Regions from separate parts of the Jejuibacter calystegiae genome, predicted to be linked through region 3. Evidence: predicted binding sites of a transcription regulator. Region 3 holds the regulator's gene; each other region holds the start of a gene.
What was found. Region 3 encodes PurR, which represses purine synthesis genes. Its sites were predicted from a motif close to CANGCAAACGTTTGCNTG; they were not measured.
Positions count from the first base shown of each region.

Region 1: gcvT (glycine cleavage system aminomethyltransferase GcvT) is a predicted target of PurR. The motif match lies at 5,828-5,845, and genes of this name have one in related genera.
Region 2: purE (5-(carboxyamino)imidazole ribonucleotide mutase) is a predicted target of PurR. The motif match lies at 7,262-7,279, and genes of this name have one in related genera.

Region 1 covers NZ_CP040428.1:190,646-200,467, forward strand. The annotation lists gene FEM41_RS00785 (cytochrome-c peroxidase) at 1-53, shown strand, start outside; gene FEM41_RS25260 (putative motility protein) at 114-365, shown strand; gene FEM41_RS00795 (SDR family oxidoreductase) at 409-1,152, opposite strand; gene gcvP (aminomethyl-transferring glycine dehydrogenase) at 1,229-4,102, opposite strand; gene gcvH (glycine cleavage system protein GcvH) at 4,168-4,554, opposite strand; gene gcvT (glycine cleavage system aminomethyltransferase GcvT) at 4,642-5,739, opposite strand; gene ubiI (FAD-dependent 2-octaprenylphenol hydroxylase) at 6,145-7,344, opposite strand; gene ubiH (2-octaprenyl-6-methoxyphenyl hydroxylase) at 7,356-8,534, opposite strand; gene pepP (Xaa-Pro aminopeptidase) at 8,531-9,822, opposite strand, start outside.
Region 2 covers NZ_CP040428.1:2,531,435-2,541,256, forward strand. The annotation lists gene ybbA (putative ABC transporter ATP-binding protein YbbA) at 1-516, shown strand, start outside; gene ybbP (putative ABC transporter permease subunit YbbP) at 516-2,930, shown strand; gene FEM41_RS11585 (porin) at 3,107-4,276, shown strand; gene mnmH (tRNA 2-selenouridine(34) synthase MnmH) at 4,317-5,441, opposite strand; gene purK (5-(carboxyamino)imidazole ribonucleotide synthase) at 5,604-6,674, opposite strand; gene purE (5-(carboxyamino)imidazole ribonucleotide mutase) at 6,671-7,177, opposite strand; gene FEM41_RS11605 (DUF1158 domain-containing protein) at 7,308-7,550, opposite strand; gene lpxH (UDP-2,3-diacylglucosamine diphosphatase) at 7,598-8,320, opposite strand; gene ppiB (peptidylprolyl isomerase B) at 8,324-8,818, opposite strand; gene cysS (cysteine--tRNA ligase) at 8,982-9,822, shown strand, end outside.
Region 3 covers NZ_CP040428.1:3,559,699-3,569,520, reverse strand. The annotation lists gene nemA (alkene reductase) at 1-108, shown strand, start outside; gene gloA (lactoylglutathione lyase) at 208-615, shown strand; gene rnt (ribonuclease T) at 712-1,365, shown strand; gene FEM41_RS16450 (Grx4 family monothiol glutaredoxin) at 1,427-1,774, opposite strand; gene FEM41_RS16445 (C40 family peptidase) at 2,106-2,777, shown strand; gene FEM41_RS16440 (MFS transporter) at 2,810-3,982, opposite strand; gene cydH (cytochrome bd-I oxidase subunit CydH) at 4,174-4,263, opposite strand; gene purR (HTH-type transcriptional repressor PurR) at 4,564-5,589, shown strand; gene punR (DNA-binding transcriptional activator PunR) at 5,625-6,536, opposite strand; gene punC (purine nucleoside transporter PunC) at 6,655-7,839, shown strand; gene cfa (cyclopropane fatty acyl phospholipid synthase) at 8,155-9,303, shown strand; gene FEM41_RS16410 (riboflavin synthase subunit alpha) at 9,351-9,822, opposite strand, start outside.

The DNA.
Region 1 (9,822 bases), 1.8 Mb from region 3:
TCGCGTTCCTGGAAAGCCTGACCGGGGTTTATACGCCTTACCCCATGCCGTAACGCATTCTCTCGTAGGGGGGGGACTGATAGCGATAAAATTTTATCCAGCCCGCCCCGATAATGGTGATAACGGGTAGCAGTATTTACCGGTTATCACTCCTGTTCACTACGAAGAAACTATTATGGACGTCGCTCATATTGATTCCATGTCGGCCACGCCAGATCAGATGCAGCTACGCTGCCGGGATCGGCAATACCGTTCTCAAAAAAGCCATCAATTCGCAGTCCGGTACCGCGCTCACCCTTCTGGAATCCGAACCTGTACTACCGTCGAATCCGGCAATTAATCGCAATATTAACGTGACGGACTAATCAGAACCGGGGCGCCTGCGCCCCATTGAATGGCAGGAAAGCGCTATTTTCCCCCGGACAGGTCAATAAAACTGCCGGTGACGTAAGAGGCGCTATCGCTTAACAGCCATGCGATAGCTTCCGCGACCTCCTGCGGCTGACCCCCACGCTGCATCGGCAGCGATGCCTTAACCCGATCCACACGGCCAGGCTCGCCGCCATCACCATGCATGTCGGTATAGATAAAACCGGGACGCACGCCATTAACCCGAATGCCCTGCCCTGCAACTTCCAGCGACAGGCCGGTTGTCATGGTATCTATAGCCCCTTTAGAAGCGGCATAGTCGACATACTCTCCGGGGGATCCCAGCCGCGCTGCCGCAGACGAGACGTTAACGATAGCGCCGCCCGCCCCGCCGTGGCGATGGGACATGCGCTTTACCGCTTCACGGCAGCACAGAAAGGAGCCAGTCACGTTGGTCGCCAGCACCCGGTTTATCCGTTCGGCATCCAGCTGTTCAAGCGTTGCCTGCTGGAATAAGATACCGGCATTATTCACCAGTGCGCTGAGCGGTTCACCCGCCCGATCCAGACGTTCAAACATCGCAACCACCTGCTGCTCGTCGGCAATATCGGCCTGTACCGCGAAGGCGCTACCGCCTGCGGCAGCGATCTCCTCAACCACCTGGCTGGCCGCCGCTTCATTACGCAGATAGTTTACCGCCACGCAGTACCCCTGACGGGCCAGCAGCAGTGAGGTGGCCCGCCCAATTCCCCGGCTGGCGCCGGTGACCAGAGCCAGTGTCATAGGTTATTCCTCTGCAGATGTGCGAACATTTCCCCCTCACCCTGGCCCTCTCCCCGAGGGGAGAGGGAACTTTAGATTACTGATATTCGCTGATGGGAACACAGGAACAGAACAGATTACGGTCACCGTAAACGTCATCCAGACGTTTTACCGTCGGCCAGTATTTGTTCTGCTGCCCGGCCGGGAATACCGCCAGTTCACGGCTGTAAGGGTGACTCCACTCGCTCACCAGCTCCTGCTGAATGTGCGGCGCGTTAACCAGCGGGTTATCCTCCAGCGGCCACTCGCCGTCCGCCACCCGGTCGATTTCGCGACGAATGGTCAGCATGGCGTCGATAAAGCGATCCAGTTCCATTTGGCTTTCCGATTCCGTCGGCTCCACCATCAGGGTGCCCGCCACCGGGAAGGACATGGTCGGCGCATGGAAACCGTAATCGATCAGACGCTTGGCGATATCCATTTCACTGATACCGGTCTGCTCTTTCAGCGGACGAATATCCAGGATGCACTCATGGGCCACCCGACCATCGCGCCCGGTATAGAGCACCGGATAAGCCGACTTCAGGCGGCTGGCGATGTAGTTGGCGTTCAGAATCGCCACCTGGCTCGCCTTCTTCAGACCCTGAGCCCCCATCATCCGGATATACATCCAGCTAATGGGCAGGATCGACGCGCTGCCGAACGGCGCGGCGGAAACCGCCCCCTGAGTGGTCAGCGTTCCTTCAATCTGCACCACGCTGTGGCCCGGCACGAACGGTGCCAGATGCGCTTTCACGCCGATGGGGCCCATACCCGGACCGCCGCCGCCGTGCGGAATGCAGAAGGTTTTGTGCAGATTCAGGTGCGAAACATCCGCGCCGATATGGCCCGGGCTGGTGATCCCCACCTGGGCGTTCATATTGGCGCCATCCAGATACACCTGACCGCCAAACTGATGCACTATCTGGCAAACCTCGCGGATCGTCTCTTCATAAACGCCGTGGGTGGAAGGATAGGTCACCATGATGCAGGAAAGCTGCTCCCCCGCCTGTTCCGCCTTCGCCCGCAGATCCGCAAGATCGATATTGCCCTGTTTATCACAGGCCACTACCACCACCTGCATTCCCGCCATTTGGGCCGAGGCCGGGTTGGTGCCGTGGGCGGAGCTCGGGATCAGGCAGATATCGCGCCCGCTTTCGTTGCGGCTGGCATGATAGCGACGAATCGCCAGCAGACCGGCATATTCCCCCTGGGCGCCGGAGTTCGGCTGCATGCAAAGCGCATCATAGCCGGTCAGCTTCACCAGCCACTCGGAAAGCTGGCCTATCATCAACTGATAGCCTTCCGCCTGCTCCGGCGGGCAGAAAGGATGCAGGCTGGCGAATTCCGGCCAGGTGATGGGGATCATCTCTGCCGCCGCGTTGAGCTTCATGGTGCAGGAGCCCAACGGGATCATCGCCTGGTTAAGGGCCAGATCCTTACGCTCCAGGCCGTGCATGTAGCGCATCATCTCGGTTTCGCTATGGTAGCGATTAAAGTTGGGATGCGTCAGGATCTCGTCGTCGCGCAACATAGCCTGCGGCACGGAGCGGCTGTCGAGCGCCACCTCTTTATCCAGCGCGTCAATCTCAAAACCATGATCGTCGCCTGTCAGCACGCTAAGCAGATCGAGAACGTCCTGACGGGTGGTGGTTTCATCCAGGGTAATGCCTACCGCGCCCGGAGTATCGCTGCGCAGGTTGATTTCGCGCTGCTCCGCCCGGGCCAGAACGCCCGCCTTATCTGCCACTTCAACGCACAGAGTATCGAACCAGCTCTCGTGGCGCAGCGTTAGCCCCTTCGTCTTCAACCCGGCGGCCAGAATATCGGTGAAGCGGTGGATACGGTTCGCGATGCGCTTCAGCCCCTGCGGACCGTGCCACACGGCGTAGAAACCGGCGATATTGGCCAGCAGCACCTGTGAAGTACAGATATTGGAGTTCGCCTTTTCGCGGCGGATATGCTGCTCACGGGTCTGCATCGCCATACGCAACGCGGTCTGACCGGATGCATCACGGGATACGCCGATAATGCGTCCTGGCATTGAGCGTTTGAATTCATCGCGGGCGGCGAAGAAGGCCGCATGCGGACCGCCATAGCCCATCGGCACCCCAAAGCGCTGGGCGGAACCAAAGGCGATATCCGCCCCCTGTTTGCCGGGGGCAGTCAGCAGTACCAGCGCCATCAGATCGGCGGCGACGCTGACAATAATCTTGCGGCTCTTCAGTTCGGCGATAAGGTCGCCGTAATCGTGGACTTCACCGGTCGTACCTGCCTGCTGGAGCAGTACGCCAAACAAATCCTGGTGTTCGGTCGCGCGCCGGGCTTCGTCAACGATCACCTCAAACCCAAAGGTTTCGGCGCGGGTACGGACCACGTCCAGGGTCTGGGGATGCACGTCTGCCGCTACGAAGAAGCGGTTGGCGCCCTTAAGCTTACTGGCGCGCTTCGCCATCGCCATGGCTTCAGCGGCGGCGGTCGCTTCATCCAACAGCGAAGCAGAGGCGATATCCAGCCCGGTAAGATCCAGCGTCAGTTGCTGGAAGTTCAGCAGCGCCTCCAGGCGCCCCTGAGAGACTTCCGGCTGATACGGAGTGTAGGCGGTATACCAGCCCGGATTCTCCAGCATGTTGCGCAGAATCACGGGCGGGGTATGCACGGCGGCATAGCCCATACCAATCCAGGATTTAAAGCATTTATTGCGGCGGGCGATAGCTTTTAGCTCCGCCAGCGCGTCGTGTTCGGTGGCCGCACCAGAGGTGTTGGGCGGTTCGGCCAGTTGTATATCCGCTGGCACTATCTGCGCAATCAGCGCATCCAGGGAGTCGGCGCCCACCGCTTCCAGCATCTGCTTCTGCTGTTCGGAGGAAGGGCCAATATGCCTGTCGATAAAGGCTTCGCTGTTTTCAAGCTGGCTTAGGGTCTGATTCATGAGCTGTGCTTCCGGGTCGCAAAGGGCAAAACAACAGGGGCCGGGCGATGCCCGGCCCCTTTACTTTATTCGTCCAACAGGGCGGTATAGGCTTCGGCGTCAAGCAGCGCGGCGACTTCGGCTTCGTCGCTGGCTTTAATTTTAAAGATCCAGCCGCCAGCGTAAGGCTCGCTGTTAACCAGCTCCGGAGAGTCGCTCAGTGTATCGTTCACGGCCACGATTTCGCCGCTCACCGGCGCATAGATATCGGACGCCGCCTTAACGGATTCCGCGACCGCGCAGTCGTCTCCCGCGCTAACCGTGGCGCCCTGTTCCGGCAGGTCGATGAACACCATATCGCCCAGTAGCTCCTGCGCGTGTTCGGTAATGCCCACGGTGTAAGTGCCATCGGCTTCCTTACGCAGCCATTCATGCTCTTTGCTGTATTTCAGTTCGTTCGGCACATTGCTCATCTTTGTTCTCCTGAATTGTTCGGTATCCACTGTGGGCGGCCTCCATGGCGTCAGGCCGGCCCCGAATTGGCTAAAGCGATATCACATTCACTGCGCGACCGGTTTGCCCGCGCGCACAAAAACCGGTTTGGTGACTTTTACCGGCATCTCGCGATTACGGATCTGCACGATAGCGGTGTCGCCAATGCCTGCCGGCACCCGGGCCAGCGCAATGCTGTAACCCAGGGTCGGCGAAAATGAACCGCTGGTGATTTTCCCTTCCTGCAGATTGCCTTCGGCATCGGTAAAGCGCACAGGTAAGTCGTTACGCAGCACGCCTTTGTCGGTCATGATCAGTCCGACCAGTTGTTCGGTGCCCTGCTCGCGCTGTGCTTCCAGCACCTCACGACCGATAAAGTCGCGATCCGCCGGTTCCCAGGCGATGGTCCACCCCATATTGGCCGCCAGCGGCGATACCCCTTCGTCCATCTCCTGGCCGTACAGGTTCATACCGGCTTCAAGGCGTAGCGTATCTCTGGCACCAAGGCCGCAGGGCTTTACGCCCGCGTCCACCAACTGCTGCCAGAATGCCGCCGCCTGTTCATTAGGCAGGGCAATCTCATAGCCCGCTTCGCCGGTATAACCGGTGGTGGCAATAAAGAAGTCGCCAGCCTGAACCCCGAAGAACGGTTTCATTCCCTCAACCGCCGCACGCTGCTGGTCGTTAAACAGGCCCACCGCTTTGGCCTGGGCGTTGGGGCCCTGAACCGCAATCAGCGCCAGATCGTCACGCACGGTGATCTCTACCTCGTAATCAGCGGCGTGGCGGGTTATCCATTCAAGATCTTTTTCGCGGGTGGCGGAGTTCACCACCAGGCGGAACCCGTCATCGGCAAGGAAGTAGACAATCAGGTCGTCGATAACGCCAGCGGAGGCGTTAAGCATGGCGGTGTAGAGCGCCTTGCCCGGTTTGGTCAGTTTGGCGACGTCGTTCGCCAGCAGATAACGCAGGAACTCCCGGGTGCGACTGCCGCGCAGGTCAACGATGGTCATGTGCGAGACATCAAACATTCCAGCATCGGTACGCACCGCATGGTGCTCGTCCAACTGGGAACCGTAGTGCAGCGGCATCATCCAACCGTGGAAATCCACCATACGCGCACCGCAAAGATTATGTTGTTCAAACAAAGGGGTCTGTTGAGCCATCTCTTCCTCGTTTTCCGTTCAGATGGGCGGCGTTGTCCGCCCGCCGGATCGGCGGACGAAACCCGGCGCCGGTGCCGCAACGGGCATCGACGCAAACGTTACCTTTACATTGAACTTACCACCGAAAGGACGGCTGAACCATAAGCAGACACATTAGCGGATGAGGTTCAGGATGAACAAAGGAGACAGTGAATATGACTGGCAAAATGCGAAACAATGCACATAATCGCATCGTATTTAGGCTAAAAATCAGAATCAGATAACATTTATGATAAAAATAAGAACAATTCCACTACATCGAATTTCGCCACGGATAAATAAAACTAATGCGAAATGAGCGATGAAATTAGAATATTTCAAATGAGATATTTCTCCCGGCGGACGCCGGGAGAGGAAGAGTGGAAGCTATCGTAACCAGTCAGGCAAATCATTCAGCCCCATCGCCTGACGGATAAGCTGAGGCTTCACGCCGGGCAGCGTATCGGCCAGTTTCAGACCCACATCGCGCAGCAGCTTCTTCGCCGGATGTTGACCTGCAAATAGCTCCCGGAAGCTCTGCATGCCCGCCAGCATCAGCGCGGCGCTGTGCTTACGGCTGCGCTCGTAGCGGCGCAGATAGAGGTGCTGACCAATATCCTTACCGCCAGCGTGCAACCTGCGCAGCTCATGCATCAGCTCCGCGGCATCCATAAAGCCCAGGTTTACCCCCTGCCCCGCCAGCGGATGAATGGTGTGCGCGGCATCACCCAATAATGCCAGACGATGCGCGGCAAACTGGCGAGCGTAGCGGCCAGTTAGCGGGAAGACCTGACGTTCGCTTTCAAGCTGGCATAACCCCAGGCGCATATCGAATGCCACCGACAGCGCCTGATTAAAGGCCGCTTCATCGGCCTGCTGTAGCCGCTCTGCTTCCAGCGGCGGCAGCGACCAGACAATGGAGCACAGATGGGGATCGTTCAGAGGCAGAAATGCCAGAATACCATCGCCGTGAAACACCTGACGCGCCACAGCGCCGTGAGGCTCCGCGCTACGAATGGTGGCGACCAGTGCATGATGCCGGTAGTCCCAGAAGGTGAGAGGAATATCGGCCTGCTGGCGCAGCCAGGAGTTAGCGCCGTCGGCCCCCACCACCAGTCGGGCGGTCAGCATATTGCCATCTTTCAGGGTCAGGAAGGCTTCGTTTTCTCCCCAGGCGACCTGCTGCATTTGCGCAGGCGCCAGCAGCGTTACGTCGTTGCACTGCTGCGCCTGTTGCCACAACGCCTGGTGAATCACGGCGTTTTCGATGATGTAGCCCAGATGGCTGAAGCCAAAGCTGTTGTCATCGAAGGCAATGCGCCCGAAGCTGTCGCTGTCCCACACTTCCATACCGTGATAGCAACTGGCGCGCTGCAAAATGGTCGGCCATACGCCAAGGCGGGTCAGCAATTTCTCGCTGGCGCCGTTGATCGCCGATACCCGCAGCGCCGGAGGCGCCTGAGGGTCCAGCGCTTCCGGCGCCTGCTGTTCCAGAACGGCAACACGCAGGCCACTGCCCTCCAGACCGCAGGCAAGGGCCAGCCCCACCATGCCGCCACCGACAATTGCCACATCTACGCTTTGCACTATGACTCTCCTTAACGAACCACCCTACCCAGGGTACGATGCGCCAGCGCATCGCGCACCGGCGTAAGATAATCCATGGCCATCAAGCCAAGATTGCGCCCCACCACCAGCGGCGCCCAGCGATTGGCGAAGAGCTGCACCAGGCCGTCGGTCACACCAACGGTGGCGGCCCGGTCCTGGCGACGGCGGGACTGATAACGTTCCAGCACCGGCCACAGACCGATATCCTCGCCCTGACGCCAGGCGGCTGTCAGAGTTTCAGCCAGCGTCATCACATCGCGCATGCCCAGGTTAAATCCCTGACCGGCAATGGGATGCAGCGTCTGGGCCGCATTTCCCACCAACGCCAGGCGATGGGTGGCTTTACGATCGGCACGGGTCAGCGCCAGCGGATAACTGCTGCGCGCGCCTGCCTGCGTAATACGCCCCAGGCGCCAGCCGAAGGCGCGCTGAAGCTCATCGCAGAAGCGTTCATCGCTCCAGGCCATCACCGTTTCCTGACGGTCGCGACGGTGGCACCACACCAGCGAACAGCGATTTTGCGACATCGGCAGCATCGCCAGCGGCCCCTCGGAGGTGAAACGTTCCCAGGCGCGTCCCTGGTGCGGCAGCGCGGTGGTCACATTGGCGATCACGGCGACCTGGTCGTAATCCTGCTGGCTCCAGCGGATGCCGCAACCGGCGGCCAGCGGCGAGCGCGAACCGTCCGCCGCCACCAGCACCTGGCCGGTCAGCGTCTTCCCGCTTTCCAGCGTGACCGTCACCTCCTGCTGCGTGCGATGGCTACCCGCAACCCGGTCGGGGCAGTAGAGCGTCACACCCGGCGCCTCGCGCAAAAGATTAAACAGGCGCAGCCCGACCTCATGGAGTTCCACCACCTGGCCCAGCGCCTCGGTCTGATAGTCGCGCGCCTCCAGAATCACCGCGCCAGCATGGCCGCGATCGCTGACCTGGACCTGCTCAATGGCGGTACCACAGCCGGAAAGCGCGGGCCAGATACCGATCTGCGCCAGTAACCGGCAGGTGCCTTCGGCCAGCGCAATGGCCCGGGCATCAAACCCCGGATGAGCCTGTGACTCAGGCGCATGCGCTTCCACCAGATGCACCGGAAGCTGGCCGCCGCTTAACTGCGACAGGGCCAGCGCGAGGGTAGCGCCGGTCATCCCTCCGCCAACAATAATCACACTCATGCGCGCGCCGCCGCCATCAGGGCTTCAATATCTTCCGCCCGTTTCACCACGCTGTCCGTCAGGTTCTGATTGCCGGTTTCAGTAATCACAATATCGTCTTCGATACGAATGCCGATACCGCGATATTGAGCCGGAACATCGGCATCAGGCGCAATATAGAGCCCGGGCTCCACGGTCAGCACCATGCCAGCTTCCAGTGGGCGCGAACGATCCGGGCCATATTCGCCTACGTCGTGAACGTCCAGCCCCAGCCAGTGGCTCAGTCCGTGCATAAAGAAACGCCGGTGGGCGTTCTCTTCCATTAACTGTTCCACGCTCCCCTGCAGAATACCCAGTCGGACCAGACCGCTAAGCATAATTTTCACCACTTCGCTGGTGACATCCTGAATGGTGGTACCGGGGCGGTATAATCTGAGCGCGGTTTCCAGCGATTCCAGCACGATGTCGTAGATGGCGCGCTGCGGCGCGCTAAAACGACCGCTGACCGGGAAGGTACGGGTAATATCACCCGCATAGCCCTGATATTCGCAGCCCGCGTCAATCAACACCAGGGAACCATCGCGTAATTCGCTTTCATTCTCGGTGTAGTGCAGGATACAGCCATTTTCCCCCGAACCCACGATGGTGTTGTAAGAGGGATAACGGGCACCATGACGGTTAAATTCGTGATGAATTTCGCCTTCCAGATGGTACTCAAACATACCGGCACGGCATTTTTCCATGGCGCGGGTATGGGCCAGCGCCGAGATCTCACCGGCGCGTTTCAGTACCGCTATCTCTTCCGGCGATTTAAACAGGCGCATTTCGTGCACCCAGGGGCGCCAGTCGGTTAACGTGGCGGGGGCACTCAGATTCTGGCGCGAGCCCTGGCGCAGCTTTTCCAGCGCGCCAAACACAATCTGATCGGCATAGGGATAAAGCCCCTGCGCGTGATAGACCACATCCAGACCATTCAGCAACTGCCCGAGCTGAGCATTGACTTCACTCCAGGCCAGGGCGCGATCGACCCCTAGCTTTTGCGGTGCGGCTTCCTGACCCAGACGGCGGCCAAACCAGATCTCGGCGTTTTTGTCGCGAACGCGATTAAACAGTACGCTGTGATTGTGGCTTTCATTACTCTTAATCAGAACCAGCAGCGCTTCCGGCTCGTTAAAACCGGTGAAGTACCAGAAATCGCTGTTCTGGCGATAGGGGTACTCACTGTCAGCGCTGCGGGTAGCTTCCGCTGCAGCGAAAATCAACGCGGCGCTGCCGGGCGCCATCTGCGCCAGCAGCGCCTGACGGCGAC
Region 2 (9,822 bases), 1.0 Mb from region 3:
GCGGGGCTGGATGATGGTTCCAGCGGTCAGGTCATGCTGTTGAGTAAACCGCTCCATACCATGGATGAAGAGGCGCGCGCCGCGCTGCGCGCAAGCAGCGTCGGCTTTGTTTTTCAGTCGTTTATGCTGGTACCGACGCTGAACGCCCTGGAAAATGTTCAGTTGCCCGCGCTGCTGCGTGGTGAGAACGACGCAGCCAGCCGCGAGCAGGCCAGAGCGTTGCTGGAACAACTGGGGCTCGGTAAGCGTCTTCATCATCTTCCTGCCCAGCTTTCTGGCGGGGAGCAGCAGCGGGTAGCGCTGGCGAGAGCCTTTATTGGCCGCCCGGCGCTGCTGTTTGCCGATGAGCCCACGGGTAACCTGGACCGACAGACCGGTGAGCGGATCGCCGATCTGCTCTTCTCCCTGAATCGGGATCACGCCACCACGCTGATTCTGGTGACTCACGATCTCCAGCTCGCGGCACGCTGCGACCGGCGTCTGCGCCTGAGCGACGGCCAGTTGAAGGAGGAGTGATGGTTATACGCTGGTTCTGGCGCGAATGGCGCTCACCCTCTTTGCTGATTGTCTGGATGGCCCTGAGTCTTGCGGTGGCTTGCGTACTGGCGTTGGGCAATATCAGCGATCGTATGGAACGCGGGCTCAGTCAGCAAAGTCGGGAGTTTCTGGCGGGGGATAGGGCGTTACGCGCGCCGCGCGCCGTACCGGATGGCTGGCTGAATCAGGCGCGTAGCGACGGCCTGAGCGTGGGGCAGCAGCTTACCTTCAGCACTATGACCTTCGCCGGGGATCGTCCGCAACTGGCGAGCGTCAAGGCGGTGGATGATATCTATCCAATGTATGGCGAACTGCTGACGCGTCCACAGGGGCTGAAACCGGCGCCCGGCAAGGCGTTGCTTGAACCGAGGTTGATGGCGCTGTTGGGGCTAAAGCCCGGCGATACCCTGGAAGTTGGCGATACCGAACTGAAGATCGTCGGCGAGGTGTTGCAGGAGCCGGACGCCGGATTTAACCCGTTTCGTATGGCGCCGCGCCTGATGATGAATCTGGCGGACGTTCCCGCCACCGGCGCGGTACAGCCCGGTAGCCGCCTGACCTGGCGCTATAAGTTCGGCGGTTCAGAGTCGTCGCTGGCCCGGTTTGAATCCTGGCTGACGCCGCAACTGTCGGCGGAGCAGCGCTGGTATGGCCTGGATCAGGATGAAGGGGCGCTGGGCAAATCGATGGAGCGCTCGCGCCAGTTCCTGCTGCTTTCGGCGCTGTTGACGCTGCTGCTGGCGGTGGCGGCCGTGGCGGTAGCGATGAGCCATTACTGCCGCAGTCGTTACGATCTGGTGGCGATTCTGAAAACCCTGGGGGCCGGGCGTGCCGCGCTGAGCCGGTTAATTGTCGGTCAGTGGTTGATGTTACTGGCGCTGTCGGCGCTGGCCGGTGGTGCGGTGGGGCTGCTGTTTGAACGTCTGTTGCTGCATGCGCTGGCGCCGGTGCTGCCGGTGTCATTGCCCGCTGCCAGCCCCTGGCCATGGTTATGGGCCATCGGCGGTATGGTGGTGATTTCCCTGCTGGTGGGGCTGCGGCCGTACCGGCTGCTGCTGGCGACGCGGCCGGTACGGGTGCTGCGCCGCGATGCGATCGCCAACGTCTGGCCGCTGAAAATCTGGCTACCGCTAACGGCCTGCGTGGTGGTGGCGCTGCTGGCGCTGTTGATGGGCGGCAGTGCGCTACTGTGGGCGGTACTGGCTGGCGCCGTGGTGCTGGCCGCATTGTGTGGTGTGATCGGGTGGCTGTTACTGCGTCTGCTTGGCCGCCTGACTCTGGGCGCGTTGCCAATGCGTCTGGCGGTCAGTCGTCTGCTGCGCCAGCCCTGGGCAACCCTGAGCCAGCTGGCGGCCTTTTCGCTCTCCTTTATGCTGCTGGCGCTGTTGCTGGTGCTGCGCGGCGATATGCTGGATCGCTGGCGCCAGCAGCTGCCGCCGGACAGTCCGAATTATTTCCTGGTCAATATCAGTCCGTCGCAGATTCAGCCACTGAAGGAGTTCCTGGCGGATCACCAACTGATCCCCGATGCCTGGTACCCCATTGTGCGGGCCCGTCTGACGGAAATCGACGGAAAGGGGACGGAGGGAAATCGCGATGAAGCGCTGAACCGCGAGCTGAATCTGACCTGGCAGAGTGCGCTACCGCCCCGTAATCCCATCGTGGCAGGAAGCTGGCCGCCCAAAACGGGGGAAGTGTCCATTGAAGAGGGGCTGGCTAAGCGCCTGAATATTCGACTGGGCCAACAGCTTACCTTTAGCGGTGATACCCAGAGTTTTAGCGCGAAGGTAACCAGCCTGCGGCGGGTGGAGTGGGAAAGCCTGCGCCCCAACTTCTTCTTTATCTTTCCGCCTGGCGCGCTGGACGGTCAGCCGCAAAGCTGGCTGACCAGCATGCGCTGGGATGGGGATTCACGCATGCTGACCGAGCTGAATCGCCATTTCCCCACCGTCAGCCTGTTGGATATCGGCGCGATCCTGAAACAGGTGGGGCAGGTGCTGGAGCAGGTCAGCCGCGCGCTGGAGGTGATGGTGATTCTGGTTACCGCCTGCGGTGTGCTGCTGTTGCTGGCTCAGGTTCAGGTGGGGATGCGTCAGCGTCATCAGGAACTGGTGGTGTGCCGTACTCTGGGCGCCAGCAAGCGCCTGCTCAGAACGACATTGTGGTGCGAGTTTGCCGTACTGGGCGTGGTATCTGGCCTGGTGGCGGCAATAGGGGCCGAAACGGCGCTGGCGATGCTCCAGACCCGGGTATTCGATTTCCCCTGGGAGCCGGAATGGCGCTTGTGGATTGTGTTACCGCTGTGCGGCGGCGTGCTGCTGTCGCTGTGCGGCGGTTGGCTGGGCACCCGACTGTTGAAAGGTCGCGCTCTTTATCGTCGATTTAGCAGTTAGTTTCCATATTCTGTGCGCCACATCACGTTATGTGGCGTTTTTTTATTTTTGTAACATTTGTTCATAAATAAGATACCCCTTAACAGCACGAAACGTTAAAGACCTATCCGAAATTGCAACAAATAAGCGATAACATGCCTGTGCTTTTGGCAAGCAATGGCAATAAGGGATAAAAAATGAAAACAAAAATAACTGCGCTGGCAAAACTGGTCGGCGTCGCGGTGGTGCTGGGCGCGACTTCGTTCGCGGCTCAGGCAGAAATCACGTTAATCAAGCAGGATCCACAACCAGGGAATCCGCTGAGTCGTCTGAACTTTACTGTCGGCGGTAGTATTCGTCCGCAGATAAACAATATGACAGGCGGATATGATAATGGTTCATATAAACGTAACGTCTTCGATGGTGGCACACGTTTCCGCTTCGCAGCCGATTACTATCTGTTCGATGACATCAGCTGGGTAGGCTACTACGAGCTGGGCGTGAACATTCCGGCGGTGCTTAAGTGGCATAACCACTATGCCGACGGCGCTAACGATACCACCCGTCGTATGCTCTACACCGGTTTCAAGAGCGACACCTGGGGTACCCTGACCTTCGGTCAGCAGAACAGCGTCTACTATGACGTTGTCGGCGTGAAAACCGATATCTGGGACTACGATATGCTGGCCCAGGCGCCGGGTAACGGTATCAATGGTGACTACGATGGTTCCTATCGTTCACGTAACATGCTGAAATACAAAAACACCTACGGCGATTTCGATGTTTACGCCGCATGGCTGTTCGACGATACGCTGAATCTGAACGACGGCAAGGGTCAGTACAAGCGTAAAGGCGGCGGCTCGCTGGGTGTGGATTACCACATCAGCGACGATCTGACCTGGGGTCTGGCGTGGAACTATACCCGTGCCAAAGTTCGTAACTATGACGGTACTGACAGCACGACCTATAACCAGAATATCTACGGTACGGCCCTGAGCTGGACCCCGGATAACTGGACACTGGCGGCCGGTCTGGGCTGGTACCAGAACTATCTGCCGATGAAGAGCGGATTTACCCGTTCGCTGGTCACCAAAGATAACTACTTTGCTGATGACGCCTGGGGTTATGAATACTTCATCGGTTATGAATTCCCGATCAACCAGTATCTGGTTAAGGGCATTCAGCCGTACATCATGGGCGACCGTCTGGAGTTCGTGAACGGCACTAACTGGAAGCGTATCGACAACGGTCTGGGTATCAACTTCAAGTTCGACTACGGGTTCTCCGTTCAGTACGAACACGTGTTTACCTCCAGCACCGACGATCAGGGCGATATGAACCTGGTGCGTCTGCGTTACGACTTCTGATGTCGTTATCCGCGGGCCATTGCGGCCCGCGGTCTTTCCGCTACCGGGCGCCGCGCTGCGCCAGCCACTCCCTGACCTGCTGTGAATCTCCTTCGAACACAATTCGCTGGGCCTTTTTAGCGAGCTGATAGCGATACATGGGATCGTAATAGTCGCGCAGTAGCGGCGTCAGCCAGTCGAGGTGGGCTGTGGCATGACCGCGCCGTTGATGTTCCTGCAATGACTGCTCAAGAATCCCATTTAGCTGAACAAAGCGTTCTTCCCCCAGACGGCGACGAATGGCGAACATGCCGTGACGCAGATATTCCGCAAAAGCCAGCCAGCCGGACTCTTCACCCTGCCGGGCGATAAAGGCTGCCGCCATGCTGACGAAGTACTCCTCTTCCAGGCGTTCAAGCCGCAGCGGGAGCGGATCGTCAATCACCACGATTTCCGCCTGTTCCATCTGTGCCCGAAAGGGTTTAGGAATATGGCGTGAGCCGATGGCCGGGCCTTCGTCTTCCACCAGCCAGAAGAAGTCGCTCCAGCCCTTCTGGGCCCGGGATTTCTGTACCATCATGGCCGCCAGGCGGTTTTCGAAGTTTGCCTGGCTGGGTTGCGGTTCTGTAGTGCGCCCGAAGGAGGAGCCGCGGTGACGGGCCAGCCCTTCCAGATCGACGCCGCAGGCGAAGTCGCGCACCATCAGCGTTTTTCCACAGCCGGTATTACCGGCGACCAGCACCATAGGGCGCAGGCTCAGGCGGCCAAGGGCGCTCATCATATAGCGGCGTACCGCTTTATAGCCGCCTTCGATCAGCGGAGCCTGAACCCCGCTTTCCTGCAGCCACTGCTGTACCAGATGGCTACGCAGGCCGCCGCGCGAGCAGTAAAGATAACCGTTGGGATGACGCTGGCACCAGTCACGCCAGGCGGCCATACGCGCTTCCCGTACCTCGCCGCGCACCAGCGAGTGGCCAAGCGCTATCGCGGCTTTCTGACCTTCTGCTTTGTAACAGGTGCCGACCCGGGCGCGTTCGTCGTCATTCATTAACGGCAGGTTGCGGGCGCCGGGCAGAGAACCCTGAGCGAATTCCACCGGGGCGCGCACATCCAGCAGCGGCACGCCGGAAAGAATGATATCACGGTAGTCCTGGCTATCAGGACGCACCGGGGAAGCGTTATCCATTGAACAGACCTTATGGCCGACGGAAAGAAACCGTGGCGAGTGAAATGCAAAATGCAGTAGCGCTATTTTACGTAGCCATAAGGCATGGGCGCAACGCTCAGGGGAGAATATCGTGCGTTTTAGTGGACATCAGGCGACCGGATGGCCGCCTGTGGGGGAGATTCAGCCGTTAAGATGAGCCTGAGCCCAGGCCAGCCCGCTGGCGTATTCTGGCGGCAGAAACGGCGTCAGGACCTTAAGGGTATCGCTTAACCGGCGCGGATCGCTGGCGCTCAGGTTGAGATGGCCCACCTTACGTCCCGGGCGCACCTCTTTGTCGTACCAGTGCAGGTGCACCAGCGGCAGCTTCAGCCAGTCATAATTCAGATGACTGCCGATCAGGTTCACCATGACCGACGGGCTGTCGACCGCCGGTTGCGGTAGAGGCAGGTCGAGGATGGCGCGCAGGTGCAGTTCAAACTGGCTGACAGAGGCGCCGTTCTGGGTCCAGTGGCCGCTGTTGTGCACCCGGGGGGCCAGCTCGTTAATCAGCAGACCGGCGGGAGTCACGAAGCACTCCATCGCCATCACGCCCACGTAATTCAGCTCCTGCATAATGGCGCCCAGCATGGATTCGGCCTGGCGCTGCTGGTCGGCATCCGCGTGGGGGAAGGCGACGCTGGTACGCAGGATACCGTCCTGATGCAGGTTATGGGTGAGGGGATAGAACACCGTAGCACCGTTATGGGCGCGGGCGCCGACCAGCGACACTTCGCCGGAAAAATGGATGCCCTGTTCGACGATGCACTCGCCGTAGCATTCATCGGGAAGCGTGTCGGCATCATTCGGGCCCAGCCGCCACTGGCCGCGGCCATCGTAACCGCCGGTGCGGCGTTTGACGATGGCAAGGTCGCCCAGCCTTTCGAATACCGCAGGCCATTGGTCCGGAGAGGCCAGCAACTGCCATGGGGCGGTGGCCAGGTTCAGCCTGTCGAACAGCTGCTTCTGGGTCAGGCGATCGGCGATGATGGGGAAAACATCCCGGTTGACAAAGGCCGGGTGGCGGGCCAGTTCGCGGGTCAGCGCGGTTTCCGGCCAGCGTTCGATTTCGGCGGTGATGACGCTCTGCTGAACCGGAACGGCTTCCGGTTCAGCATCCAGCCCTACCGGCCAGACGGTGATACCCAGCGGCTCACCGGCCTGACGCAGCATCCGGCCCAGCTGGCCGTTACCCAGTACGCAGACCTGCTTCATGCTTCCTCCCGGGGATCGGGATTTTCCAGCACATCTTCGGTTTGCTGGCGACGGAACGCTTCCAGGCGCTGCCAGAGTTCGGCGTCGTGCTGCGCCAGAATCTGTGCCGCCAGTAGCGCGGCGTTAGCCGCTCCCGCTTTGCCAATGGCCAGGGTGCCTACCGGAATGCCGCGCGGCATCTGCACAATGGAGTAGAGGCTGTCTACGCCGCTCAGGGCCGCGCTCTGTACCGGGACGCCCAGCACCGGCACCAGGGTTTTGGCGGCCAGCATACCGGGCAGATGGGCGGCGCCGCCGGCGCCTGCGATGATGACCTGATAGCCGTTGTCATGGGCTGTTTCGGCGAAGCTGAACAGTTTGTCCGGCGTGCGGTGCGCAGAAACGACTTCGACATGAAACGGAACATTAAGGTCGGTAAGGACATCGGCGGCATACTGCATGGTGGCCCAGTCGCTGCGGGAACCCATAACAATAGCGATGCGGGTAGCCTGGTTTGAAGACATGCGTCCTGAAACTCCTGTGGATAGGGATAAAACGACGGCGTTCATCACAAATGAAGGACTCAGAGAATAGCACGTAAAACCGGGAAGGAAAACGGTTGCGTAGCGAAGTTACCCGGCAACCTTGCCGGGCTCAGACGGCAAACCAGCGCCGCCAGATAAAACGGATCGCCAGATACTCAATAGCGCCCAGAAACAGAAACCACAGGCAGAAAATAATGGTGTAGAGCTGATTCATATCCACAAAGTGAAACAGGCTCATCAGCTTTTGCGCCAGTTCCTGACCCAGCAGCGGCGCGGGCAGCAGCAGACAGGAAAGAAAGGCCAGCAGCAGGATACCGCCTGCGGTCAGCACAGGCTCGGAAGTGGGTTTCATCACGATTAATCCTGTGAATTAAAAAATTGCTTAAACGGTGGTCACCCTCAGAACGGGAAGGCGACCAGTTCCACATCATCGGCGGTTACGCGGATCATCGACCCTTCCCGATGCCAGGCGCCCAGCACGCAGCGCCATGCCGGTTCACCGTCAACTTCAAGGGGGTGGATAGCCGGACGATGGGTATGACCGTGTATCAGCCAGCGCACCTGCTGGCGCGACATTGCTTCGCGCACGGCCTGCTGATTCACATCCATGATCTCCATGGATTTACTGCCGTTGGCGGCTTTGCTCCCGGCACGCATACGTGCGGCGATGCGCTTACGTATGAACAGCGGCAGGGCCAGGAACAGCGTTTGCAGCCAGCCCTGATGCACCCGGGCCCGGAAGGCCTGATAGCCATGGTCGTCGGTGCACAGGGTGTCGCCGTGCATAATCAGCACCCGGCGCCCGTCTATCGAAAGCACCTGTTCTTCAGGCAGTAGCTGCATACCGCTCTCCCTGGCGAAGCGCTGGCCCACCAGAAAGTCGCGATTGCCGTGAATAAAGAAGCAGGGCACGCCGCTGTCGACGAGATCGCGCAACGCTTGCGCCACCTGACGGTGCAGTGGTTCGGGGGAGTCGTCGCCGATCCAGGCTTCGAACAGATCGCCCAGAATATAGAGCGCATCGGCCTTTCTGGCATCGCCCGCCAGAAAACGCAGAAAACCGGCGGTAATCGCCGGTTCTTCCGCGCAGAGATGGAGATCTGCGATAAACAGGGTGGCCACGAATTACTCGCTAATGGTCACGCTTTTGATAATCACGTCTTCTTTCGGTACATCCTGATGCATGCCGCTGCGGCCGGTAGCGACGGCTTTGATCTGGTCGACCACGTCCATCCCTTCTTCCACTTCAGCGAAGACGCAGTAACCCCAGCCTTGCAGGCTTTCGCCGCTGAAGTTCAGGAAGTCGTTATCGACGACGTTAATAAAGAACTGGGCGGTGGCGGAATGCGGTGCCTGAGTGCGCGCCATGGCCAGGGTGCCACGGGTGTTTTTCAGGCCGTTGCTGGCTTCGTTCTGAATCGGATCGCGGGTGGTTTTCTGCTTCATACCCGGCTCAAAGCCGCCGCCCTGCACCATAAAGCCATTGATCACACGGTGAAAAATGGTGTTGTCGTAGAAACCTTCACGGCAGTAATCCAGAAAGTTCTTCACGGTAGCCGGCGCTTTATCGTCGAAGGTTTTGATAACGATATCGCCAAAGTTGGTGTGAAAAGTAACCATGTTATGCATCCTATAATTGTTCATGCGTATTGCGGCAGACGTGGGGCCTTTATAGCATAAGTCAGCGGACGGAAACACCTGACAAAGCGTGCTGCGTCCCCGGGGAATTCCGGGTAAGATATAGCGCTTTTCCCCCTGACACACGTTTACATGGAATCTTCAGATGTTGAAAATCTTTAATACCCTGAGTCGCCAAAAAGAAGAGTTCAAACCTATTCACCCCGGTGAAGTAGGGATGTACGTGTGTGGGATAACCGTTTACGACCTCTGTCATATCGGGCATGGCCGTACCTTCGTCGCTTTCGATGTGGTGGCCCGCTATCTGCGTTTTCTGGGCTATAAGCTGAAATACGTGCGTAACGTTACCGATATCGACGATAAGATCATTCGCCGCGCCCAGGAGAACGGTGAGTCCTTCAACGCACTGGTGGATCGCATGATCGCTGAGATGTACCAGGACTTCGATGCGCTGAATATTCTGCGCCCGGACAGCGAGCCGCGCGCCACGCACCATATTCCGGAGATTATTGCGCTGACCGAGCGTCTGATCGAACGCGGCCATGCCTATGTTTCTGGCAATGGCGACGTGATGTTCTCGGTGCCGACGGATCCGCAATACGGTTTGCTGTCGCGCCAGGACCTGGAACAGCTGCAGGCCGGCGCCCGGGTAGAAGTGGCCGATGCCAAACGCAACCCGATGGACTTTGTGTTGTGGAAGATGTCCAAGCCTGGTGAGCCGAGCTGGCCTTCTCCGTGGGGCGAAGGGCGTCCTGGCTGGCATATCGAATGTTCCGCCATGAACTGCAAACAGCTGGGCAGCCACTTCGATATTCACGGCGGCGGTTCGGATCTGATGTTCCCGCACCACGAAAACGAAATCGCGCAGTCCACCTGTGCCCACGACGGCGAATACGTTAACACCTGGATGCACTCCGGTATGGTGATGGTGGATCGCGAAAAGATGTCCAAATCGCTGGGCAACTTCTTCACCGTGCGCGATGTAC
Region 3 (9,822 bases):
CCGGATCTGGTGGCGCGTCTGCATAACAATGCCCCTCTTAACTCTCAACGTACCGAAAGTTTCTACGGCGGCGGTGCTGAAGGTTACACCGATTACCCCACCCTCTGACCCTCTATCATTGATAGCGGCGCCCGTTCGCCGCTATACTCCTTAGTACGTTCTATTTTATCGACGGATAATAAAAAACCGTTAAATTACGAGGACTTTATGCGCTTACTCCATACCATGCTGCGCGTTGGCGACCTGCAACGCTCCATCGATTTTTACACCAATGTGCTGGGCATGAAACTGCTGCGTACCAGTGAAAACCCGGAATACAAATACTCCCTGGCCTTCGTAGGCTACGGCCCGGAAAGCGAAGAAGCGGTCATTGAGCTGACTTATAACTGGGGCGTGGAAAGCTACGATCTGGGCAACGCCTGGGGCCATATTGCCCTGAGCGTGGATAACGCCGCTGAAGCCTGTGACCGTATCCGCAGCAATGGCGGTAACGTCACCCGTGAAGCAGGCCCGGTTAAGGGCGGCACCACCGTGATCGCCTTCGTGGAAGATCCTGATGGCTATAAAATTGAGCTGATCGAAGCTAAAGACGCCGGAAAAGGTCTGGGCGACTAATCTCCACGGGGCGCCACGGCGCCCCGCTTACTGCATTAAGCCCCAAAATTTGCCATAATACCCGCTGCTCGTTTTCCCCGTAACAAGAGACTCCGGATGTCCGACAACGCTCAACTGAACGGTCTGTGCGACCGCTTCCGCGGCTTTTATCCCGTTGTAATCGACGTGGAAACTGCCGGTTTTAACGCAAAGACCAACGCCCTGCTGGAGATAGCCGCCATCACGCTAAAAATGGACGAAGATGGCTGGCTGACAACCGACGAGACCCTGCACTTTCACGTTGAGCCCTTTGAAGGTTCGATTCTGGAGCCGGAAGCCCTGGCCTTTACCGGTATCGATCCCCATAACCCGCTACGCGGCGCGGTCAGCGAATACGATGCTCTGCATGCCATCTTCAAAATGGTGCGCAAAGGGATTAAGGCAAGCCACTGTAACCGGGCAATTATGGTGGCGCATAATGCCACCTTCGATCACGGATTTATGATGGCGGCCGCAGAACGCGCCGGCCTGAAACGCAACCCGTTTCATCCGTTCGTCACCTTCGATACCGCGGCCATGAGCGGCCTGGCGCTGGGCCAGACCGTACTGGCAAAGGCCTGCATCGCCGCCGGGATCGCCTTCGATGCCGAACAGGCGCACTCCGCGCTCTACGACACCGAACAGACCGCTCAACTGTTTTGTGAAATTGTTAACCGCTGGAAGCGACTGGGCGGCTGGCCGTTACCTCAGGTCGAAAGCAACGAGGCCTGATCCCTGGACGTAAAAAAGGCGGTTCATCATGAACCGCCTTTTTGATCGACAACAGAATCAATTATTCCGCGTCTGACTCTTCCGGTTTGTGCTTTGCCGCAGCCTCTTTGATCAGCGTCTGCAGTTCGCCAGCCTGATACATCTGAATGATGATATCGCAACCGCCAACCAGTTCACCTTCCACCCACAGTTGCGGGAACGTCGGCCAGTTAGCATATTTCGGCAGCTCGGCGCGAATCTCCGGATTCTGCAAAATATCCACGTAGGCAAAACGCTCGCCGCAGGCGGCCAGCGCCTGTACAGCCTGAGCGGAGAACCCACAGCTGGGTAATTTCGGTGACCCCTTCATGTACAGCAGGATGGGATTCTCGTTAATCTGACGCTCAATTTTTTCGATAGTGGTGCTCATTGTCATGCTTCCTCAAGCTTTTTACGGCGTTAGCCTTACATTGTAGCCACTCACGGGCAACGGTAAAATACCCACTTTCACAGGGTTATCCCCATCGGGCCACGCGGGGGGTAAAGCTGCATGCAGAATAACACTTTAGCCGGGTCGTCGTGAACCGCCTCAGAGCTGCGTCCAGCCTGTTTTGGCGTAAAAACGTTCGCTTTGCTTCCATCGTCACGTCTGGAAACAAAAAAGCGGCTTCCCGCATGAGGTTTCTGTGGATTAGAATCCTCTGACTCCCGAAGCCGACGCCGCCCGGCGCCGCACTAACCATCGTTCAGGAAGTTAACGAGTGGCCCGAAACAGAAAATTTGCGCTTACCGTTTGCGCGCTGTTCCTGAGCAGCGCCCTGGTGCCCCATGCCCTGGCGGCAGGACACAGCCACCAGACGACCGAGCACAAGGCCCGCGCCCATAAATCCGGCGCCAGCCATAAAACGGTACTGCGCACCAGCAAACGCCACACCGGCGCCCGCAGCAAAAAACGCCCGACGCAGCGTAAAACCCGGCCCCATCATACCGGCACTACCTCAATTGCCAGCGCCCATAAGGACAGAATCGAAAAAGCCCGCAAAGTGGCGATGAATAAATTAATGAATCAGCTCGGTAAACCCTATCACTGGGGTGGAAGCTCACCGCGTACCGGCTTCGACTGTAGCGGTCTGATCTGGTATGCCTACAAAGATTTAGTCAATATTCGTATCCCCCGTACCGCCAACGGCATGTACCATCTGCGCGATGCAGCACCAGTGAACCGCAGCGAGCTACAGCGCGGCGACCTGGTCTTCTTCCGTATTCGCGGTCGCGGCACCGCCGATCACGTCGGGGTCTATGTGGGCAACGGTAAGTTTATCCAGTCCCCGCGTACCGGGCGCGACATCCAGATAACCTCTCTGAGTGATAACTACTGGCAGCGCCACTACGTTGGCGCCCGTCGGGTGATGACGCCAGACACTCTGCGCTAACGCCCCCCACTGACAAGGGGGCGTCGCTGTGGTTATTCGGCATCCGCCGCCAGCGTCTGCTGCGGCGATTTGCGCGATGAGAACAGCACCAGCAGCAGCCCCAGCGCGGCGATAATGCCCCCCATGACCGGCACAAAGCTATATCCCAGGCCACCGGAGATCACCGCCCCGCCCGCCGCAGCCCCCAGCGCATTACCAAGGTTAAAGGCGCCGATATTGACCGACGACGAGAGTCCCGGCGCCTCATGGGCCACTCGCATCACCCGCATCTGCAGTGGCGGAACCACGGCGAAGGTCGCGGCCCCCCAGACCACCATGGCGATGGCGGCACCGACTTCACTACGCGCCAGCCAGGGGATCGTGACCATAATCACGGTCAGCAGCAGTAAAAACCCTTTCAGGGTGCCGTTGACCGAGCGATCGGCAAAACGGCCGCCAAGATAGTTGCCCAGTGAAAAACCCAGCCCAACCAGCACCAGCATACCGGTAATAAAATCCGGCGAAGCATGAGTCACCCGCTGCAACACTGGCGAAATATAGGTATAAAGCGTAAACATCGCCCCCGCCCCCAGAACCGTGGTCAGCAACGCCATCAGTACCTGAGGGCGCATCAGTACCCCCAGCTCGCGCTTCACGTCCGGACGATCGCCCGCGCCGCCCGCAGGCAGCGACAGCCACAGACTTAACATCGCCACCACGCCAAGACCGGCGGTGGCCAGGAAGGACATACGCCAGCCAATGGCGCTACCCAGCCAGGTTGCCGCTGGCACGCCGCCGATATTGGCGATGGTCAGCCCCATAAACATGGTGGCGACCGCGCTGGCCTGCTTCTCTTTGGGGACCAGACTCGCCGCCACCACCGAACCCAGCCCGAAGAAGGCACCATGGTTAAGGCTGGTGATAATCCGGGAGGCCAGAAGCCAGCCATAGCTGGGCGCCAGCGCCGACAGCACATTACCGACAATAAAGATTCCCATCAGAAACAGCAGCGCACTGCGTCTGGCACGATGTGACAGCAGCAGCGTCATCAACGGCGCTCCCACCATAACGCCAATCGCATAAGCGCTGATCAGCATACCGGCCACGGGGATGGAGACGCCCACCCCATCGGCGATAACAGGCAGCAGCCCCATGGGCGAAAATTCTGTTGTTCCTATACCAAATGCCCCAATGGCCAGCGCCAGTAAGGGGAAATTAAATTTCATTGTTATTTCTCCGGTAAATTCGGGAGACAGCTTCCACCAGGGCGGAACTCACTGCTGCCGGAAATCGTCAGGCGGAGAATAATGACAGTCTGCGGAGGAAAGTTAAAGACGTGTTAAAAGCAAAAGGCTGTTGCGCAAATAGCAATAATAGAAAGGCCCGGATACGCAACGACGCGCATCCGGGTCGGGGATTAATGCAGTACGGCAGTCAGTGCGCCGCACACAATCACGCCGAGCGCGATAATAGTGGTGACCAGCGAGTATTTCAGTTCGGTACTCATGATTTTCTCCTGTGCTTTTTTCCATATTAGCGTAATGACTGATTCATTTTCCCACAAACGCCCCTGAAAATCCTGTATCAAGTGGCCCTGAATGCAGATTTCCTCTTCCACTTTTAGCAAAGATAGGACAAAATCCCCGGCTAACGTGTTTTTACGCCGTCCGGTAATGCCCTCCTCCCGTCCAGTGTCGCTTCCCCGACATACCTGCAACCTGAAAAGTTGCGCCCCGGGATAAGTCCAGGCAAACGATTAACCGGCCGGTATTCAAGGAGACCAGGAAATGGCCGGGAGTGACGACTGATGGCAACAATCAAAGATGTGGCAAAGCGGGCAAACGTCTCCACCACTACGGTGTCGCATGTTATCAATAAAACCCGCTTTGTCGCGGAAGAGACCCGTAATGCGGTATGGGCCGCCATCAAAGAGCTGCACTACTCGCCCAGCGCCGTAGCCCGCAGCCTGAAAGTGAATCACACTAAAACCATCGGGCTGCTGGCCACCAGCAGTGAGGCCCCCTACTTTGCGGAAATTATCGAAGCCATAGAGAAAAGCTGCTTTGATAAGGGCTATACCCTGGTGCTGGGCAACGCCTGGAACAATCAGGAGAAACAGCGCGCCTACCTGTCGATGATGGCTCAGAAACGCGTCGACGGCCTGCTGGTAATGTGCTCGGAATATCCGGAACCGCTGCTGGCGATGCTCGAAGAGTACCGCCATATCCCGATGGTGGTCATGGACTGGGGCGAAGCGAAAGCTGATTTCACCGACTCGGTCATCGATAACGCCTTCGAAGGCGGCTATATGGCGGGACGCTACCTGATTGAACGCGGCCATCGTGATATCGGCGCGATTCCCGGCTCTCCGCACCGCAATACCGGCGCAGGCCGCCTGGCAGGCTTTAAGAAGGCGCTGGAAGAAGCGCGCATCAAACTGAATGAAAAGTGGGTGGTGCAGGGCGACTTCGAGCCGGAATCCGGCTACCGCGCCATGCAGCAGATTCTGTCTGTCCCCCAGCGCCCCACGGCAGTATTCTGCGGCGGCGATGTGATGGCGATGGGCGCCCTGTGTGCCGCCGACGAAATGGGGCTGCGGGTGCCCCAGGATATTTCGATTATCGGCTACGATAACGTGCGCAACTCCCGCTACTTTACCCCGGCGCTGACCACCATCCACCAGCCCAAGGACTCACTGGGGGAGACCGCCTTTAATATGCTGATTGACCGTATCGTCAATAAGCGCGAACAGTCCCGCACCCTGGAGGTTCACCCGCGCCTGATTGAGCGCCGCTCGGTGGCCGATGGCCCGTTCCGCGACTATCGCCGCTAAGTACCACTATCGCCGCCAGGCACAGGGGAGCCCGCTCAACCGGGCTCCTTCAGCCACTCCGCATTCAGCGTTTCGCTATCCCCCAGATAATCCAGCAGCCAGCCCAGCACCGGTGAGTCTTCGTTCTGGCGCCAGCTCAGACAGCAGGCGGCATCCGGAAAGCGATTCTCCAGAGCCAGCGCTACCCACTGACCGCTTTTTATCCGCGGTTGCGCAACGTGGGCTGGTACCATGCCGACACAGAGCCCGGCATCCAGGCACTCTCTTGCCGTCTCCCAGTCCGGCACCACCATGCGCCGCTGGTTATCCAGCAGCCAGGTCGTACGCTTGGGTAGTGAGCGCGAGGTATCTTCCAGGACCAGCGACGGCCAGCGTCGCAGTCGTTCATCATCCAGCGCCCCCTCCGCTACCGCCAGCGGATGACCGGACGCCACCACGCAATGCCAGCGCAGCATCCCCATATCCCGAAAGGCGTAACGGCCACCAACCGGTACTGCCCGGGTGGCGCCGATCGCCAGCTCTACGCGCCCGTCCTCCAGCGCGTCCCATACGCCGTTAAACACTTCACGAGAAACCCGCAGCTCCACATCGGGGAAATGGCGGTAGAAATCCAGCACCAGTTGGCGGGTACGCGCCGGTTTAACGATGTTATCCACGGCGATGGAGAGCTGCCCGCGCCAGCCGTTGGCAATCTGCTGGCAGCGCTGACGGGTGGAGAGCATTTTTTTGATAACCTCCCGTCCTTCGCGCAGAAAAAAGGCCCCGGCCTCCGTCAGTTCGACATCTCGATGGCGGCGCACGAACAGCGGAACCGCCAGCCACGCCTCTAACTGACGTACCGTATAACTGACCGCCGAAGGCACCCGGTGCAGCTCCTGGGCTGCCGAACTAAAGCTGCCGTTGCGGGCAACAGCATCCACCACTTCCAGTGAGTATTCCGACCACATATCTGCCTGCAAAAAATTTGAATGCAACAGGCAAATATTAGCGTTTCACAAGCGATGATGCACTCCTTACACTGCGCCCATTCCCTGCATCACCCAAAAAAGATCTTAGAGAGAAATCATGCAACCTGGAAAAGGATTTATGGTCTGGCTAGCCGGTCTGAGCGTTATCGGCTTTCTGGCCACCGATATGTATTTGCCGGCGTTTTCCGCCATGCAGCAGAGTCTGAACACCAGCCCCGGCGCTATTAGCGCCAGTCTGAGCCTGTTTCTGGCCGGTTTCGCGCTGGCGCAGCTGATCTGGGGACCGCTGTCGGACCGTTTTGGCCGCCGTCCGATACTACTGGCGGGGCTGGCGCTGTTCGCCCTCGGCTGTCTGGGAATGATGTGGGTCAAGAGCGCGACCATGATGTTGGCACTGCGCTTTATTCAGGCGGTTGGGGTCTGTGCCGCCACCGTAAGCTGGCAGGCGCTGGTCGCCGATCGCTATCCCGGCCCGCAGGCAAAACGGGTTTTCGCCACTATTATGCCACTGGTCGCGCTTTCGCCAGCGCTGGCGCCTCTGCTGGGTAGCTGGCTGCTGGTGCATTTCGAATGGCAGGCCATCTTCCTCGCACTGTTTATCATTACCCTACTACTGATGGTTCCCGCATTGCGTATGGCGCCGCAGCGTCCCAAACCGCACAGCGAGGTGGCGAAAACCGGGTTCCTGATGCTGCTGCGCAGCCGCAGCTATCGCGGCAACGTCATGATCTATGCCGCCTGCTCCGCCAGCTTCTTTGCCTGGCTGACCGGCTCGCCGTTCCTGCTACGCGAGCTGGGCTACGGGCCAGGCGCCACCGGCCTGAGCTACGTCCCTCAAACCATCGCCTTTCTGATTGGTGGTTACGGCTGTCGCAGCGCCCTGTCGCGCTGGGGTGGCGAACTGCTGCTGCCCTGGCTACTGGGCCTCTATGCCCTGAGCGTACTGGCAACCTGGGGCGTGGCGCTTTCCGGCCACGCAACCCTGACCCTGTTGCTGATCCCCTTCTGCCTGATGGCGCTCGTGAACGGTGCTATCTATCCCATCGTCGTTTCGGCGGCCCTGCTGCCTTTTCCGGGAGATGCCGGTCGCGCCGCCGCGCTGCAAAATACCCTGCAGCTCGGTCTGTGCTTTCTGGCCAGTCTGCTGGTCTCCTGGGGCGTTGAACAACCGCTGCTCACCACCACCGGAGTGATGATGGGAACCGTGGTGCTGGCGCTGGCAGGTTACCTGATGCAGCGCGTTTCGCATCAGCAATGGCACCCCTCACGCCAGGTAAAATAACGGGCTGGATAATGAGAATCGCCTCTAATTAGGGCGCTAACAATTTTTTATTGAATCACTTTTATCAGAGGCATATACTGAAAAACAGCTCTGGATAAATACCATAAATATTATGTATTAACGGGAGCACCCTGCCCCCGTTTTCTCTTGTTTGAGGGTCTTACAAGGAAGACTTCTCCTTTCTTTATTCACGTCGGTTATCAGACGCTCGGATTTTCCGTGAGAATTCTCACAAGGCCAAAATAGCGACTACGCTTTTTCTGATAGCGTGAGTGCTGTAATGGACCCGATCGCACATAGGTGATGGAGAAGGCTATGAGTTCATCGTGTATAGAAGAAACCAGCGTCACTGACAGCGAGTGGTATCGCATCGCCAGTGAAATGCTCGGACGGGCCGGTATCAACATAAATGGCGCCACTCCGGGCGATATTCAGGTTAAGAATCCCGACTTCTTCAAGCGTGTATTACAGGAAGGCTCGCTGGGTCTGGGCGAAAGTTACATGGACGGCTGGTGGGAATGCGACAGACTCGATGTCTTTTTTACCAAAGTTCTGCGCGCTGGCCTGGAAAATCAGCTGCCGCACCACCTTAAGGATACGTTGCGCATCGCCGCCGCCCGCCTGATCAACCTGCAAAGCAAGAAACGGGCGTGGATCGTCGGCAAAGAGCATTACGATCTCGGCAACGATCTGTTTAGCCGGATGCTGGATCCCTGGATGCAATACTCCTGCGGTTACTGGAAAGAGGCCGACAACCTGGTGGACGCTCAACAGGCCAAGCTGAAGATGATCTGCGAAAAGTTACAGCTCGCCCCCGGTATGAAAGTGCTGGATATCGGCTGCGGCTGGGGTGGCCTGTCTGAATTCACCGCGCGTCATTACGGCGTCTCCATGACCGGGGTAACAATCTCCGCCGAACAGCAGAAGATGGCTCAGGCCCGCTGCGAGGGGCTGGATGTCACCATCCTGCTCCAGGATTACCGCGATCTCGACCAGCGCTTCGACCGCATTGTCTCGGTGGGGATGTTCGAACACGTTGGTCCGAAGAACTACGATACCTACTTTTCTGTGGTCGACCGCAACCTGAAGCCGGACGGGCTGTTCCTGCTACATACCATCGGCTCCAACAGAACCGACCACAACGTCGATCCCTGGATCAACAAGTACATCTTTCCCAATGGCTGCCTGCCGTCGGTGCGTCACATCGCCGAAGCGAGCGAAGGTCGACTGGTGATGGAAGACTGGCATAACTTCGGCGCCGACTACGATAAGACGCTGATGGCCTGGTTCGAGCGCTTCCAGGCCGCCTGGCCGGAGATCGCCAGCAATTACAGCGAACGCTTTAAGCGGATGTTCACCTATTACCTGAACGCCTGCGCCGGCGCCTTCCGCGCCCGCGACATTCAGCTGTGGCAGGTAATGTTCAGCCGCGGCATCGAAAACGGCCTGCGGGTTGCCCGCTAAAAAAGCCCCCGGCACAAACGCCGGGGGCTTTTTTATCTACAGGCGCATCAGGCCTGCTGCGCCTGCTCTGATGCCGCTTCAATCGCCGTTTCCCGGCTGGCCATCACCCGTTCGACGGTATCAACAATGGCCTGGGTTTGCGGATCGATCTCAATATTAATGCTGTCGCCCAGCTTTTTCGCCCCCAGGGTCGTACGTTGCAGCGTTTCCGGAATCAGATGCACGCAAAAGCGGCTGCTGGTCACTTCCCCCACCGTCAGGCTAATACCATCAATACCGATGAAACCTTTGTGCAGAATATATTTCATCAGAGTACGGTCCTGAGGTTTAAACCACACCTGGCGGTTATTTTCCGAGGTCAGCACTTTAACGATTTCAGCCGTGGTAATAATATGGCCGGACATCAGATGGCCGCCTATTTCATCGCCGAATTTCGCAGCCCGCTCCAGATTAACCTTATCCCCTACCTGCAGCTGGCCCAGATTGGTCAAACGCAACGTCTCTTTCATCAGATCGAAA